DNA from 3 places in the Pseudoalteromonas sp. Hal040 genome. Region 1 is predicted to be linked to each of the others. Evidence: predicted binding sites of a transcription regulator. Region 1 holds the regulator's gene; each other region holds the start of a gene.
The links. The regulator MetJ, encoded in region 1, represses methionine synthesis genes. The targets are predictions, from matches to a motif close to TAGACGTCTAGACGTCTA.
Positions count from the first base shown of each region.

Region 2: a site for MetJ is predicted at 3,071-3,088, ahead of P4S60_RS12745 (homoserine O-succinyltransferase). Genes of this name have one in related genera too.
Region 3: a site for MetJ is predicted at 3,007-3,024, ahead of P4S60_RS03290 (methylenetetrahydrofolate reductase). Genes of this name have one in related genera too.

Region 1 is NZ_JARLUU010000001.1:286,086-291,909, forward strand. It holds partial or broken gene priA (primosomal protein N') at 1-272, opposite strand, end outside; gene rpmE (50S ribosomal protein L31) at 507-722, shown strand; gene P4S60_RS01295 (malic enzyme-like NAD(P)-binding protein) at 1,409-2,650, shown strand; gene metJ (met regulon transcriptional regulator MetJ) at 2,751-3,071, opposite strand; partial or broken gene metB (cystathionine gamma-synthase) at 3,296-4,556, shown strand; gene metL (bifunctional aspartate kinase/homoserine dehydrogenase II) at 4,562-5,824, shown strand, end outside.
Region 2 is NZ_JARLUU010000001.1:2,741,627-2,747,450, reverse strand. It holds gene P4S60_RS12760 (histone deacetylase family protein) at 1-488, opposite strand, end outside; gene P4S60_RS12755 (PilZ domain-containing protein) at 542-907, opposite strand; gene ettA (energy-dependent translational throttle protein EttA) at 1,233-2,906, opposite strand; gene P4S60_RS12745 (homoserine O-succinyltransferase) at 3,153-4,100, shown strand; gene P4S60_RS12740 (homocysteine S-methyltransferase family protein) at 4,090-5,157, shown strand; gene metH (methionine synthase) at 5,167-5,824, shown strand, end outside.
Region 3 is NZ_JARLUU010000001.1:724,349-730,172, forward strand. It holds gene P4S60_RS03280 (DEAD/DEAH box helicase) at 1-991, shown strand, start outside; gene P4S60_RS03285 (sensor domain-containing diguanylate cyclase) at 1,040-2,008, shown strand; gene P4S60_RS03290 (methylenetetrahydrofolate reductase) at 2,005-2,961, opposite strand; gene P4S60_RS03295 (M16 family metallopeptidase) at 3,209-5,824, shown strand, end outside.

The sequences.
Region 1 (5,824 bases):
CAGTAGTAACGAGCAGTAAATTTCAGTAGTGCTAAATGCTGAGTCGATAAAACAGGGGTCTCGTCGATGATATCAATAATCGGCTTTATTTTGTCAGCAGGTACATCTGTTGATGTTTTTAATGCCAGGACCACCGCTACCTTTTTTTGACTACCAAATGGCACTCGAACGCGCATGCCAGGCTTTAACTCAGGGCTATGCAGCAGCTGTTCAACTTTATAATCGAAGGTACGCTGTAAAGGGACTTTTATCGCAACTTCTACAAAGTGCATAACAACTCAACTGAAACAAAGATAGGAAGATAATGTACTAAAATTACAGTTAAAAACCTACCAACAAATTACTGAACAACAAGTCATTTGATTAATTTTTTAGCGAAAGATGCATTTAAAGCTTGTCGCAAGGTCACATGAGCTATAAAATACGCGGCCTATTAATTGTATTAACTGCGTATGGTGCCAGACTTCGGGTTTGGAGAGCGATACGGCCTTAACTAGAGGTTCCCTATGAAAGAAGGTATTCACCCTAAGTACGAAGCTATCACTGCAACTTGTTCATGTGGTAACAAATTCGAAACTAGCTCAACTCTTTGTAAAGACATCCACTTAGACGTATGTTCTGAGTGTCACCCGTTTTACACTGGTAAGCAAAAGATTTTAGACACTGGCGGCCGTGTTGATCGTTTCAACAAGCGCTTCGGTGCACTTAGCAGCAAGAAGTAATTTCTGCTGTTTTGTTAAAAGAAGCACCTTAGGGTGCTTTTTTTATGCCTAAAATTCTTAATTCCGCCACTTACTTATCATCTTCAATTATGTATCTTGCATAACTATTTCTCAGTGTTATGCCCATTATGTTGCTAATTTTGCAGACAAAGTGCCATCCCTTGGCTATATTCTTTTTTGTATAAATGAGTATACCAATCCGCAATAATACTTAATCATTTTGAGGGATTAAACCTGTCGCTACCTGCGTTAAAAATTTCTGATTTAGAACACAACTAAATAACGAAATTTTTGCCTTGCTATCAACAAGGTTTCATTGCCTCAAAATAGACTACTTAATTAAGCGTATTGGTATCTAAAAGCTATTAGAAATAATAAATTCAAATAACTTTGTGATTAAATGCTGTGAACTTCGTTGAAATGGCTATTCCGGGCTAATTTCGGCTAATTGCAGTGTACGTGCGTATAAAATACAAAAACACGTGCTTAAAAGGTCATAAATAGGTGAATTTTTATGTCTGATTAATCGCAACTATGTGCAGAAATTGTTGGGAAATCCTTTAAAATTAAGCGATATAGCATATAACAGGATAGACCTGATAATACTTGGAATTTTTATACATTACAGGTATCGTACTGATGCAAGCTCTCTCACTTATTAACTTTTTGCAGGATACTATCGCGTTATGTCAGATTTTCGTGAACAAGCATTACATTACCACGCTCACCCCGTTCCAGGTAAAATTAGTGTTGAACTAACCAAGCCAGCCGAAACGGTTAACGATCTCGCTTTAGCTTATAGCCCTGGTGTGGCTGAACCAGTCCGTGAAATTGCTGCTGATCCAGCAAATGCCTATAAATACACAGGCAAAGGCAACATGGTTGCGGTTATTTCAAACGGTACCGCAATTCTAGGTTTAGGTAACTTAGGCCCGCTTGCATCAAAACCTGTAATGGAAGGTAAGGCGTTACTATTCAAACGTTTTGCTGGCCTTGACTCAATTGATATTGAAGTTAAACACCGCACAACAGAAGATTTCATTAATACGGTTGCAAATATCGCTGATACGTTTGGTGGTATCAACCTAGAAGATATTAAAGCACCTGAGTGTTTTGAAATCGAAAAAGCACTTATTGAACGCTGTAGTATCCCAGTTTTCCACGATGACCAACACGGTACAGCGATTGTTACTGCGGCTGGTATGCTTAATGCCCTTGAAGTTCAAGGTAAAGATATCGAAGATGCCATCATCGTGTGTTTAGGTGCTGGTGCTGCAGCCGTTGCCTGTATGGAACTACTTATTAAGTGTGGCGCACTGCGTGAGCATATCTATATGCTTGACCGTAAAGGTGTGATCCATACTCGTCGTGATGACTTAAATGAGTACAAGCAATTATTTGCTAACAACACTGATAAACGTACGTTGCAAGACGTTATTGCTGATGCCGATGTGTTTGTAGGTGTATCAGGTCCTAACCTATTAACTGCAGATGATCTCAAGCTGATGGCAGACAAGCCTGTGGTGTTTGCGTGTTCAAACCCAGATCCTGAGATTGCGCCAGAAGTTGCACACAGTGCACGCAATGATTTAATTATGGCAACAGGTCGTTCAGACTTCCCTAACCAAGTGAACAACGTGCTTTGTTTCCCGTTTATTTTCCGTGGTGCCCTTGATGTGCGAGCAAAGGCAATTAATGATGAAATGAAAATTGCTGCAGTTCACGCAATTCGTGGCATCGCGAAAGAGCCTGTACCAAGTGAAGTATTAAAAGCAGCTGGCGTTGAGTCGCTTGAGTTTGGTGCCGAGTACATCATTCCTAAGCCAATGGACCCGCGTTTATTACCACGTATTGCACGTGCTGTTGCTGAAGCTGCAGTAGAGTCGGGCGTGGCGCAAATCGACATGCCTGAAGATTACATGCGTTAAATTTAATTAGCTATTAAGTATAATGTTCAATAAAAAACTCAGCCAAGGCTGAGTTTTTTTATATCTGCGATTATCGGCGGTGATCCGATGGCCGAAATACTTATTCTGAATCAAGTACTGGGATATCTAACCCCATTTCTTGCATAATTCTTTTAACTTCTTCAGGCACCTTTTCAGGGTTGTCTTTACGAAGGTCGTCATCGTTTGGTAATGGTTGACCTGTAAAAGCATGTAAGAAAGCTTCACACAATAACTCACTGTTCGTCGCATGACGTAGGTTATTGATCTGGCGGCGTGTACGCTCGTCAGTTAATACTTTTAATACGTTAAGTGGGATCGATACGGTAATCTTTTTTACTTGTTCTGATTTTTTACCGTGTTCTGCATATGGGTGAATGTATTCACCGTTCCATTTAGCCATAAGTTGTTTCGTTGCCTCGGTTGTCAGTGATTTACGCCTTATTCACAGCGCAAGATGCGGAAATTCTATCTCTTTAAAAAAGATAGTCAAATACTAGTTATTTAGCCATCTAGTGGTGTAAATGTATAAACTTCTATGTGTGAGCCATAAATGCTTTGACTTCTCATATTTGATCATCTAACCTTTTAGACGTCTAAACATCCAATTTAAGAATAGGTGATGAAATGAGCGAAAAAAATAAAGCGACGATTGCTGTTCGTCACGGCATCGAAGCCGATAAACATCATGGTGCGGTTGTGCCACCTTTATACTTATCAACCACCTATTCATTTGCTGACTTTGATACTAAGCGCCAATATGACTATGGCCGCGACTGGTAACCCAAATCGCGACATTTTAGCTGAAACCTTAGCTGAGCTTGAAGGTGGCGCAAAAGGCATTATCACTGCTACTGGTATGTCAGCAGTACACTTAGCGACCCAATTATTAAACAGTGACGATACCTTAGTGATCCCACATGACTGTTATGGCGGTAGCTATCGTTTATTCACCTCGCTTGAAAAACGTGGTCTATTAAAACTAAGAGTATTGGATTTAACGAATACAGATAATCACCAAGAAATTTTGGCGATTAAACCTAAGCTGATTTGGATTGAAACGCCAAGTAACCCAATTTTGCGTTTAACAGACATTAAAGCAATCACTAGCATCGCTAAGCAGTGCGGTGCTTTGGTTGCGGCTGATAACACCTTCTTATCACCTGCATTACAAAACCCAATTGAGTTTGGTGTTGATATTGTTGTGCACTCAACCACGAAATACATCAATGGTCACTCTGATGTAGTTGGCGGTGCGGTGATTGCTGCAACGCAAGAGCTAGGTGATGAGTTGGCTTGGTGGGCAAATAACATTGGTATTACCGGTGCGCCATTTGACAGTTACTTAACGCTTCGTGGTTTACGTACTTTAAATGTGCGTTTAAAGCAGCACCAAGAAAATGCCTTTGCTATTGCTGAGTATTTAGAAAACTCTCCTTATGTAAGCCAAGTTTATTACCCAGGTCTTGTTTCTCACCCGCAGCATGAGCTTGCTAAAGCACAGCAACGCGGTTTTGGTGGTATGGTGAGCTTTGATATTAAAGGCGACATTAACGATGCAGCAGCGTTTTTAACTAGTCTTAAAGATTTTAGCCTTGCTGAGTCACTAGGTGGGGTAGAAAGTTTGATTTGTCACCCTGCAACAATGACACACGCAGGTATGGAGCCTAAAGCGCGTCTTGAAGCCGGTGTAGGCGATACGCTGATCCGTATTTCTGTAGGTATTGAAGACGTAAAAGATCTCATTGCAGATTTAGACCGTGTATTCAATTTAGTTAAGCCTGGTCAAGGCCAACAAGTTACAAAAGCGGCTGTAGAGCAAACACAGCAAGATACACAGCAAAACGCGTCATTCAAATTAACGCCAGCACATACGGCATTGTGGTAGAAGAAATGGTAAATATTGTTCATAAATTTGGTGGCTCAAGCTTAAGCTCAGCAGATCGTTATCATGCGGTAGCGAACATTGTTTTAGCGAATACAGAGCAGGGCGATTGCATCGTTGTGTCGGCATCGGGTAAAACAACCGATACCCTAGTGAAGCTATGGCAAAGTTACCAGCAGCAAGATAGCCAAGCTGTTAGCGATATTCTACTGCTTATTGATAACAACCAACGCGCTTTAATTGAGCAGCTACTCACAGGCCAGAATAAACAACAGGCGTTAGCACAGCTAAAAGATGAGCTTGCTGTTTTAAATGAATTAATTAGTCAGCAACAGTTACTTGAAGCCCCTTTACTTGCACATGGTGAAGTGTGGTCAGCACGTTTGTTAGCCGCTTACTTAAATCAGTTAGGTGTCGCCGCGCAAGATGTTGATGCAAGGCAGCTATTTACTTTAAATGATGGCCAGCTTTTACATCAAAAAAATCAGCAGCAATGCACAAGTGCAATAAGTAAATCGCATATCAACGTAGTAACGGGCTTTATTGCCGCAGATTGCCAAGGTAATACGGTTACTTTAGGCCGTAATGGCAGTGATTATAGCGCCACGTTACTGGCCAGTTATACTTTTGCCAAGCAAGTGTCTATCTGGACAGACACGCAAGGTGTATTCAGCACAGATCCTCGTAAAGTTAAAAATGCTGTTAAATACGCCAAGGTATGCCGTGAGCAAGCTAACCTATTAGCGCGTTTGGGCAATCCAGTATTGCATGCAAAAACCTTGTCACCGCTAAAAGACACAGAGATCAAGCTTGTGGTTAGAAGTAGCTTTGATTGCGATGCAACGCCAACCGAAGTAGTTAAAGAAGGCTACAGTAAAGCGAAACGTTTTATTACGACCTTAGATAACATCGATTTATTAAGGGTTGATAAACTAAGTGGTGGTGAAGTTGGTGAACTAAGCCAGTTAATTCAACACAGCCTGCATCACTTTGTTAAAGAGGGCGATACCTACTTATTGGTGCCTGGTCAAAGTACTCATCAGGTTGTGAGCCATTTAGCGGGCCGTGCAAATATTGTTGAGTCTAATTTAAGTGGTTGTGCAGTGGTTGCACCTACTGCTGATGTTAGTGTTCTTGCAGAGCAAGCAACAGCGCTTTTAAAAGAGCAAAGCATTCATCCACGTTTTGTACAGCAAGACGATAACTATGTGTTGATCTTAAATGATCAGGCAATTGATAGTGACGTTTTAACTTTATTACATGACAAGTTG
Region 2 (5,824 bases), 2.5 Mb from region 1:
TGAACATCTAAGTCAAAAATAAGTACATTGGTCACCTCACCACTTTTTATCAAGGTCTCACTGGTGAACGCGAGGTCGTTTACCATGCAATAGCCCGAACCAAAATCAGTATGTGCATGGTGAGTGCCTCCCGCTAAGTGGCAAGCAATACCATGTTTAAGTGCTAAACGTGCCGTTTGCAAGGTGCCCAAAGGAGCGGTAAAAGTACGTGCCATTAGCTCTTTTGACCAAGGTAAGCCAATGCGGCGCATTGCTTTTTCATCTAATCGATTGTGCCAAAGGTCGTGGATATAGTTTTCGCAGTGCACTAATTCAAGAGGCTCAGGGCTGCCGAGCATCGGTTGAGTTAGGTTATCATTTATTAATCCAAGGTTTTGTACATGCTCATATAAATAAGCAAACTTACTCATCACAAAGCGATGGTTAGGATCGAAACTAAACGAGTAATTTGGGTGATACACCAAGGGTAAGTGGGGATTTAACTGCATAGCTTATCGTATAGCTGAATTTGCTACAGCATAACGAATCTACCGATAAATGTTTACTCTGGTGCGTGAATTAAATGAGCTAACTCGCGATGTAATAATGCTTCATCACCCAGATTTAGCTCAATCAACCGTTTTAAGTGAGTAATACTATCAATATCGATATGTTCACAGCGAAGGCCAGCATGTTGATGCTCAACATGGCATAGCTCCACTTGCATTTTAATCTCGATTGATGACTCTGGCAGGGTAAAGATTAAGTCAGCTTTACTATGAATAGGTACTAAAAATGAATCACTTTTAGTTATAAGCGCACCTTGCAAAGATAGATCAAGTAACTGACAGTGATAGTCGTTACCTTCAATGCGAAGTATCGCAGGGCAAGAAAATAATACCCGCGAAAACTCTCTGCGTTCATTCATAGCTGTATCTCCAACTTTATTAACGTATACCAATCCTTAATAATACTTAATCATTTTGAGGGATTAAACCTGTCGCTAACTGCGTTAAAAATTTCTGATTTACGACTGCATGGATGCAGAAGGTAGAGCAATGCAGGAGCAATTGCCGAGAACAACTAAATAACGAAATTTTTGCCTTGCTATCAACGAGGTTTCCTTGCCTCAAAATTGACTACTTAATTAAGCGAATTGGTATTAATAAGTATAGATCATAATGGAGTGAGTGATAGTAAAGCTTACTGCAACAAAAAAGCCCCTAAGTAGGGGCTTTTTGAGTATCAGCTAATTAGCCAATTTTTTTGTATTTAATACGCTTAGGTTGTGCCGCTTCTGCGCCTAAGGTTTTCTTCAGCCACTCTTCGTATTCTGTGTAGTTACCATCGAAGAAGTTAATTTGGCCTTCGTCACGGTAATCAAGAATATGTGTAGCAATACGGTCAAGGAACCAACGGTCATGCGAGATACACATTACACAGCCAGGGAACTCTAAAATAGCGTTCTCAAGTGCACGTAGTGTTTCAACGTCTAGGTCATTGGTTGGCTCATCCAGTAGTAATACGTTACCACCTGCTTTTAATAGCTTAGCTAGGTGTAAACGGTTGCGCTCACCACCTGATAAGTCTTTAACGAATTTTTGTTGGTCGTTACCTTTGAAGTTAAAGCGGCCAACATAGGCACGGCTTGGGAATTCAAAGTTACCAATTTTCAATACGTCTTGACCGTTAGAGATTTCTTGGAAAACCGTGTTGCTCTCATCCATGTCGCCACGGAACTGATCAACCGTTGCAAGTTCAACGGTTTCACCAACAATGATCTCACCGCTATCTGGCGTTTCTTCACCACTTAGCATTTTGAATAGTGTCGATTTACCCGCACCATTGGCACCGATAATACCTACGATAGCGCCTTTCGGCATTGCAAAGTTTAGGTCATCGATTAATACGCGATCGCCAAAGCTCTTCTTCAGGCCTTTCACTTCGATAACTTGGTCACCTAAGCGTGGACCCGGTGGAATGAATAGTTCATTCGTTTCGTTACGCTTTTGGTAATCGTTTTGCTGTAGCTCAGAGAACTGTGCCATACGTGCTTTAGACTTAGCTTGACGGCCTTTCGGATTTGAACGAACCCATTCAAGTTCTTGTGCGATTGATTTTTGACGTGCTTTTTCAGATTTCTGTTCTTGTTGTAAACGTAAATCTTTTTGCTCAAGCCACGATGAGTAGTTACCTTCCCAAGGAATACCTTCACCACGGTCAAGTTCTAAAATCCAACCAGCTACGTTATCTAAGAAGTAACGGTCGTGGGTTACAGCAACCACGGTACCTTCGTAGTCGTGTAAGAAGCGCTCTAACCAAGCAACTGACTCAGCGTCTAAGTGGTTGGTCGGTTCGTCAAGAATAAGCATATCTGGTTTTTCAAGTAGTAAACGACAGATCGCAACACGGCGACGCTCACCACCCGAAAGGTGTTCAATTTTTGCATCCCAAGGTGGTAGGCGTAATGCATCAGCTGCACGCTCTAACACGTTGTCGATATTGTGACCATCGTGTGCTTGGATGATAGCTTCAAGTTCGCCTTGCTCTTTCGCAAGTGCATCGAAGTCAGCACCGTCCATTGCATACTCGTTGTATACTTCATCAAGACGATTTAGAGCATTTTTAACTTCGCTTACCGCTTCTTCTACTGTTTCGCGAACTGTTTTGTTCTCGTCTAGCTGCGGTTCTTGCGGTAAGTAACCGATTTTAGTGCCTGGTTGAGGGCGAGCTTCACCTTCAAAGTCTTGGTCAACACCGGCCATAATGCGCAGTAACGTCGATTTACCTGCACCGTTTAGACCTAGCACACCAATTTTTGCGCCTGGGAAAAAGTGTAAAGAAATATCTTTTAAGATAGTGCGCTTAGGTGGCACAACCTTAGATACTCGACTCATCGAGAATATAAACTTGTCTGGTAACACCATGAAAGAAGCCTTCAATTTATAATAAAAATTAACAGCAAGTATTGTATACCCAAACTACCTCAAAATACAGAATTCAGCGTTTATGATAGGCTTAATATCAAGGTGTTATTTACTCAAAGAGTCATACATTTTAATTAATGACCACTCAGAAATATCACTTCATTTGGACATCTAAACATCTAGAGGTTGAAATTTCTAACTATCCGTTCATAATTAGCAGTCAGATAAGTATGCTCGGAGCCAGCTATGCCCATTACAGTAAAAGATGAATTGCCAGCCATTGCAAAATTACGCCAAGAAAACGTGTTTGTAATGCCAAAAAGTCGCGCGAAAACGCAAGAGATACGCCCAATGCGTTTGGCCATCTTAAACTTAATGCCAAACAAGGTTGAAACCGAAGTACAGTTTATTCGCTTGTTAGCTAATTCACCGCTACAAGTTAATGTTGAGCTGTTGCGCTTAGATACTCACCGCACCAGTAGTCACTCTGAGCAGCACATGGATACGTTTTATCGCTATTTTTCAGAAGTGAAAGATAATAACTACGATGCCATGATTATCACTGGGGCGCCGCTTGCTCATTTAGAGTATGACGAAGTTGCTTACTGGGACGAGCTAAAAGTTATTTTAGATTGGGCTGAGCAACATGTTACGTCTACGCTGTTTTCGTGTTGGGCGGCCCATGCGGGTCTATATCATCACTATGGCCTTAAGCGCGAACTTAAACCAAATAAATTAAGCGGCGTATTTACCCATAAAAGTTATTTTGACCATGCAGCACTCACTCGTGGTTTTGATGATACCTTTTTAGTGCCACACTCTCGCTATGGTCATATTGACATCGACAAGATCACTGCCTGCGATGATTTGGTGGTGTTAGCTGGTTCTGAGCGAGTAGGTGCCTACTTAATTAAAAATAAATCAGGCAGCCAAGTGTATATTACTGGCCATCCAGAGTACGATGCACATACCCTTAAAGGGGAGTATTTGCGTGACCAAGAAAAATCAGCGGATGCACCTAAGCCAGAAAATTACTTCCCAGACGATAACCCAGACAACGAACCGTCGAAGACCTGGCAAAGCCATGCCTTTTTATTGTTTTCGAATTGGTTAAACTATTATGTGTACCAAACTACACCGTATGATATTAACTTAGTTAGCCAAGATGTAAGGACTAACAACTATGCCGAGTAATGCAGTGAATAAACGCGAACAATTAACCGAGGCGCTAAAACAGCGAATTTTAATCCTCGATGGCGCGATGGGCACCATGATCCAAGAACATAAATTAGAAGAACAGGATTATCGCGGTGAGCGCTTTAAAGACTGGCATGTACTTATTAAAGGCAATAACGATTTATTAAGCCTGACTCAGCCAAAAATCATTGCGGATATTCACCGTGCCTATTTAGAGGCGGGGGCTGATATCATCGAAACGAATACCTTTAATGCCACGACTATTTCGATGGAAGATTACGATATGGCGAGCCTTAGCCGCGAAATCAACCTCGAATCAGCGAAACTTGCACGCGACGTGTGTGATGAGTTTGAAGCAAACGATCCTAGCAAACCGCGTTATGTAGCCGGTGTACTTGGACCAACATCAAAAACCTGCTCTATCTCTCCAGATGTAAACGACCCGGGTTACCGTAATATCAACTTCGATAAGCTGGTGGCTGCGTATGTTGAGTCGACACTGGCACTAATGGAAGGTGGTGCTGACCTTATTTTAATAGAAACCATCTTTGATACCCTTAATGCTAAAGCGGCTTCGTTTGCCGTAGAAGAAGCATTCGAGCAAGCTGGTCGTAGTTTACCTGTGATGATCTCAGGCACCATTACCGATGCCTCAGGCCGTACTTTATCAGGACAAACCACAGAAGCATTTTATAACTCAATTCGCCATATTAAACCGTTATCAATCGGCCTTAACTGTGCCCTTGGCCCTGATTTACTGCGTCAATATGTCGAAGAGTTATCACGTGTTTGCGAAACCTTTACCTCGGTGCATCCCAATGCCGGTTTACCGAATGAGTTTGGTGAATATGATTTAGAAGCCCCTGAAATGGCAAAAGAAATTATTGATTGGGGCAAGTCTGGATTTATCAATATTGTAGGTGGTTGTTGCGGCACCACACCGGCTCATATTAAGGCGTTTGCAAAAGGCCTTAAGGGTGTTAAACCTCGCCAATTACCTGAGCTTGAAGTGCGGATGCGCTTATCGGGCCTTGAAGCGTGTAACTTAAACTAGGAAACCGACATGACTGACCAAATTGCTGTATTTACTAACGTCGGTGAGCGTACCAATGTAACTGGTTCGGCTATGTTTAAGCGCTTAATCATGGAAGAAGATTACGAGACCGCTCTTAACGTTGCCCGTGAACAGGTAGAAAATGGCGCGCAAGTGATTGATATTAATATGGATGAAGCCATGTTGGACTCAAAAGCGGCGATGGTAAAGTTTTTAAACTTAATTGCCTCAGAGCCAGATATCTCAAAAGTACCGATCATGGTCGACTCATCGAAATGGGACGTGATTGAAGCAGGCTTAAAGTGTATTCAAGGCAAAGCCATTGTTAACTCAATTTCACTTAAAGAAGGTGAAGAGCCGTTCATCCGCCAAGCTAAGCTAATTAAACGTTTTGGTGCTGCTGCGGTTGTAATGGCGTTTGATGAAACAGGGCAAGCTGAAACCGCTGATCGTAAGTTTGAGATTTGTCAGCGTAGCTACAAAATTCTTGTTGAAGATATTGGTTTTCCGCCTGAAGACATTATTTTTGACCCGAACATTTTTGCTGTTGCAACGGGCATTGAAGAGCACGATAACTATGCGGTTGAGTTTATCGAAGGTACGCGTCGAATTAAGCAAGGCTTACCGCACTGTAAAGTGTCGGGTGGTGTATCGAATGTGTCGTTCT
Region 3 (5,824 bases), 440 kb from region 1:
ACCAACCCGAGAGCTCGCTCAGCAAGTATTTGCAAGTGTAGAGCGCTATGCTGCGCATACTGATATAAAGGCTGCACTGGCTTATGGCGGCGCCAGTATTGGCCCACAAATTAAAGCCATAAAAGGGGCACAGGTTGTGGTAGCAACCCCTGGGCGCTTACTTGATCATGTGATCAAAGGCAGTATTAAACTTTCAAGTATCAATGCCTTGGTATTCGATGAAGCTGATCGCATGCTTGATATGGGCTTTATAGATGAAATTAACCGCATCTTGCGCCATGTGCCAAAAGAACGCCAAACCTTACTTTTTTCAGCCACATTTGACGACAGCATCTTTAAACTCAGTAAGCAGTTATTAAATGATCCTAAACTAGTTGAAGTGAATAAACGCAATTCAGCAGCGGTTGAAGTTGAGCAGCTAGTTTATGCGGTTGATGAAGACCGTAAGCGTGAGCTGGTATCACATATGATTGGCATGAAAAATTGGCAGCAAGTACTGATATTCACTCGCACTAAGCAAACCGCCGATGTGCTTGCTAAAGAAATGTGTAAAGACGGTTTAAAAACCGAGTCTATTCATGGTGATAAGAGCCAAGGTGCGCGCGATAAAGCACTGCAAAATTTTAAATCAGGTGCGACAAGAGTACTGGTAGCGACGGATGTTGCTGCGCGTGGTCTTGATATTGCCTCATTAAAGTATGTGATTAACTATGAGCTGCCTTATGTGGCTGAGGACTACGTACATCGTATTGGTCGTACAGGGCGTGCTGGTGAGAAAGGGATGGCGATGTCGCTGGTTAGCATCGATGAACAGTGGCTATTAGACGAAATAGATATCTTACTCGACACCAGACTCACACCGCAGTGGTTACCAGGCTATGAGCCTGATTTAACCAAAGAGCCAAAGCAAGTTCGTAAAAATACGAATAAGGCACGCCGCTCACGCGATAAAAAGCGTATTTTAGGGCAAAAAAGTAGGAGACGTTCCTAAATTTGGCGTATATTTAGACTATCCTCCGGCTAAAGTTGAGAGTTTAGTATGTTAGAAGAGAATAAATGGACGTTCCGCCGCGCTGATAAACAGTTCTCCTTAGAAAAGTGGCAGAAAACAATTGATCTCATGACTGAGCTGTTTTCTGCTCCCGCAGGCTTCATCGTTCATAAAACAGATGATGTTTATCGTATTATCGTCTCCAGTGAGCAACAAGAAAACCCCTATGATGCCGGGGCTGAATTAAGCGCCGACGATAATATCTTCTGCAAAAAAGTACTGCGTGACATGGCACCGCTTTATGTTGATCACGCCAGTCAAGATAGTCAATGGGATGACAGCCCTCTGGTAAAAGATGGTTTTGAGTCTTATCTTGGGGTGCCAATTAGCTGGCCAAGTGGCGAGCCCTTTGGCACCTTTTGTGTTATGGATTTTAAACAAACCCATTATCAACAGAGCTTTTTAGAACTAATCGAGCAGCTTCGCGATATGGTTGAAGATGACCTTGCACTGTTAGACAACTTTACGCAAATGCGTGAAATTGCCATGCTTGATTCACTGACCAATATTTATAATCGCCGTGCAATAGACCTGCTTTGCCAACATAAATTAAATATATCGAAACGACTTGGTTTTGATATTAGTTGTCTATTTATCGATATAAACAGCTTTAAGCCACTCAATGATACGTATGGCCATGAAGTGGGCGATCTCGCGCTGATTTGTTTAGCTGACACCATGAAAGAATGCCTACGTGAAACCGATATTATTGGCCGCCTAGGGGGCGATGAGTTTATTGCGTTATTGCAAGTTCAGCCCGGTGATTGCATAGATAGTATCGCTGATAAGCTCAATACCACTTTCCAAGTGAATTTAGAGAAGCGTGGCATTCCTGTCACGAGTTTAAGTATTGGCTCTGGGGTAATAGCTCAGCCAAAAGAAAACTTTGCTGAGCTATTAAAACGAGCAGATGAAGATATGTATGAGAAAAAGCAAGCCTTTAAGGTAGCACGTTAAGCTATTTGCTTTTCAGCTAGGTTTAATTCCATGGTCGCTTTAAGTAATCGGTAAAGGTTAATTGACGCATCAATTTCTTCTTTACGGTTGGTTAAGCTCTCAATATTTAAACCTAGCGGTACATCTAAATGCGCGCAGCTTTGTAAAATTAAATCGAGATTTTCACGGCAAATACGCACTGATTCACTCAAGGTGTTTTCCGAATCTAACATACGGTATTTGGTAGCTTCAGGCACCGAAATACCTAACCACTCCATAAATTCCAAGGTCTTTTCACCACCACACGGGGTAAACGTTAGAATAATGCGTTTTGGTGTTGTGCCTTGTGCTTTACAGCTACGCGCATAGCTAGTGATCAAATCAATCGTCGCTTGGGCATTGTAAACGGCTTGCGAGATGAAAAACTTACAACCTTGTGCTGTTTTTTCAACTAAACGCTCATGTTCATTGCGTTTGCTGGCATGACGTTCGGCAATGGTAACGCCACCTAAAAACACATCACTGTCTTGCTTTGCTAAAGCTTTATACGCATCAGGTAGGCTCAATTTGATGTCACCATCAGATGATGGACTGCCTACTAGCACTAAATTTTTTAGTTCAAAGTCATTGCGTGTTTCATTTAACCACTCACTAAATTCAGCTTCACCACGCTGGGCTACGCTTTTATAAGTGATTACATCTAGTTGCGATAGATTGCGAAGTAACTGACTGTATTCACGAGGATCGACAGTCTCTTTAAACGGAAAAGGACGCGGCTTTGCAATACGGCTACTTTCATCTTGAATGTCGTAAATGATTACACCGTCGTATTCAATTTCGTGTAAACGACCAAGTAGCTTTTGGGCAATAGTTTCAAGCTGTGCTTTATCAGTACCAGACTTTGGCGGTGTGGTACCAATTAGGTAGACGCCTTGGTTGGTGTCTTCAATTTTCTCTTGTAATGATAAAGCCATAATCCTCATTCCAGCTCGTGCTAATGTCTATGCCAAACAATATAGCAGCCATTTAGACGTCTAGATAGATTTTTTTCTTGAAAGTTTTTCAATCACTATGAATTTTACTCAAGTTGAATGCTGGGCGTTTCGCTAAATTGACACACCTGTTTACATAAATAATTGTGCTGACCCTCATATTTTCTGGCACTTTGATGCATAATCAAGCAGCAATAAAGATGAGAAAAATAACTAACAAGGGAACATTATGAAATTTAGATTATTAGCAACCAGTGTTGCTGTAACACTGGCGCTGAGTGGCTGTGCAAGTAATTCACAGTCAAACATGGTTAAAGAAGTCGAAATTGAGCAGCTAGTAAGCCAAGACGATAGCCGTGTATTTAGCCAAGATTACCTATTAGAAGAGCTTGAGAATGGCCTTCGCGTGATGGTAGTAAAAACCGATTACCCAGATGTCGTATCACTGCAGATTCCGGTATCGGTTGGTTCGCGTAATGAAGTTGAAGCAGGTAAAACCGGTTTTGCACACTTCTTTGAGCATATGATGTTTAAAGGCTCTGAAAAATTTCCGCAAGATGTGTATTCAGATATTTTAAAGAACTCAGGCGTTGATAATCGTGCATACACAACCAATGATTACACTAACTACCATTTAAACTTTTCAAAAGAGCATTTAGATAAAGTACTTGAAATCGAAGCTGATATTTTCCAAAACCTGACTTACAGCGAAGAGCAGTTCCGCACCGAAGCGCTGACTGTAAAAGGTGAATATTTAAAGAATAATGCTAGCCCAATTCGCAAGTTACTTTCTGCCGTTCGTAACGAAGCATTCGAAAAGCATACCTATAAGCACACCACTATGGGCTTTTTTGAAGACATTGAAGCCATGCCTGATCAAATGGCTTACGGTAAAGAGTTTTTCGCTAAATTTTATAAGCCTGAGTATGTATCTTTAGTCATTGTTGGTGATGTTGATCCACAAGAAACCATGGCAATGGTTAAAAAGCATTGGGGTAATTGGAAAAAAGGTGATTACCAAGCAGATATTCCTGTTGAGCCTAAACAACAAGCAGCAAAATACATCCATGAGAAAAATGATGGTTTACCAGGTCACTGGTTGCTTGTGTCATACAAAGGCACGGCATGGGATCCTACTCAAAAAGACCGTGCAGCCCTTGATTTGATCTCGCAGCTGTATTTCTCTAACAACTCGGCACTTTATCAAGAGCTTGTTGTTGATAAACAAATTGCCAGCCAAATGTTTACCTATAACCCAGATACTAAAGATCCGGGTTTATTACATGTGTTTGTAAAAGTAGAAAACGAAGCGGACCTTGCTAAAGCCCGTGATGCGATTAACCGTACTTATGCACAAGCACGTACTGAGTTAGTTGATGCACAAAAGTTAGCTGATTTAAAATCTAACTTAAAATACAGCTTCATTAATGGCTTAGACTCATCGCAGTCAATTGCTTCAACGCTTGCAAGCTACATGCATTTTGAGCGCGACCCAGAGGTGATTAACCAACTTTACGCCACTGCTGATAGTATTACTCCAGAAGATATCAAAGCGGTAGCAAACAAATATTTTGTTGATTCAAGTCGTACCACAGTGACAATGTCGGCGCTTGATAAAGTGGCTGGTTTTGAGCAAGAAGTTGACTTAAATGCCTTGGTCGCTAGTATTGAGCAAGCCCCAACAGAACGTCACTTTAAAGTACTTGATAAAACAAATAGCTCACCACTGGTTGATGTTAACTGGTTATTTAATACCGGCGCAGCAGCTGATCCACATGGTAAAAAAGGTTTAGCGGCACTCACTGCTGCGATGCTAGCGCAAGGTGGCTCAGAAACCATGAGCTACAAAGATATTCAAAAAGCGCTATACCCACTGGCGGGAAGCTTTGGCTATCAAATCGATAAAGAGATGATTTCTTTACGCGGCCGTGTACATAAAGACAATGCAGCTAAGTGGTATGCACTTGTTAGCGACCAGTTGTTAAATCCTGGCTTTAGAGAAGATGATTTCAAGCGTCTGAAAAAAGAGCTTATTGATAGCATTAAAGCAGGTTTGAAAGCGTCAAATGACGAAGAGCTAGGTAAAGAAGTGCTTTATCATAAGCTTTACAAAGGCCATCCGTATGAAAGCTATAACTATGGTGATTTATCAGATCTAGAAGCGCTGACGCTTGATGATGTAAAAGCGTTTTATGCTAACCAGTTTACCCAATCTAAGCTAACCGTGGGTTTAATTGGTGCTATTCCGAGTGATGTTAAATCGACTATGATGAAAGATTTAACATCGCTTCCACAAGGTAAAGAAAGCCGCTTAACGATCCCTGATGCGCCAGTGCTAAAAGGGCATCATGCAACGATTGTTGAAAAATCAGCGCAATCTACCGCTGTGTCATTTGGTTTCCCAATCGATACAATTCGTAGCAGTGATGACTGGACCGCACTTTGGTTAGTGCGCTCGTACTTTGGCGAACACCGCAGCTCAAACAGCTTCTTGTATCAGCGCATTCGTCAAACCCGTGGTATGAACTATGGAGACTATGCATATATTGAGTACTTCCCGCGCGGTATGTTCCAAACTAAACCTGATGCTAACTTAGGTCGTTCAGAGCAAATTTTCCAAGTGTGGTTACGTCCGCTTCGTTCAAATAACGATGCGCACTTTGCAACACGTACGGCATTATTCGAGCTTGATAAGCTGATTAAAAATGGCATCAGCAAAGAAGATTTTGAAGCGACTCGTAACTTCTTAATTAACTTTGTGCCACAAATGGTTGCAAGCCAAGATCGCCAATTAGGTTATGCGCTTGATAGTGAGTTCTATAACACAGAGAGCTTTGTTGACTAT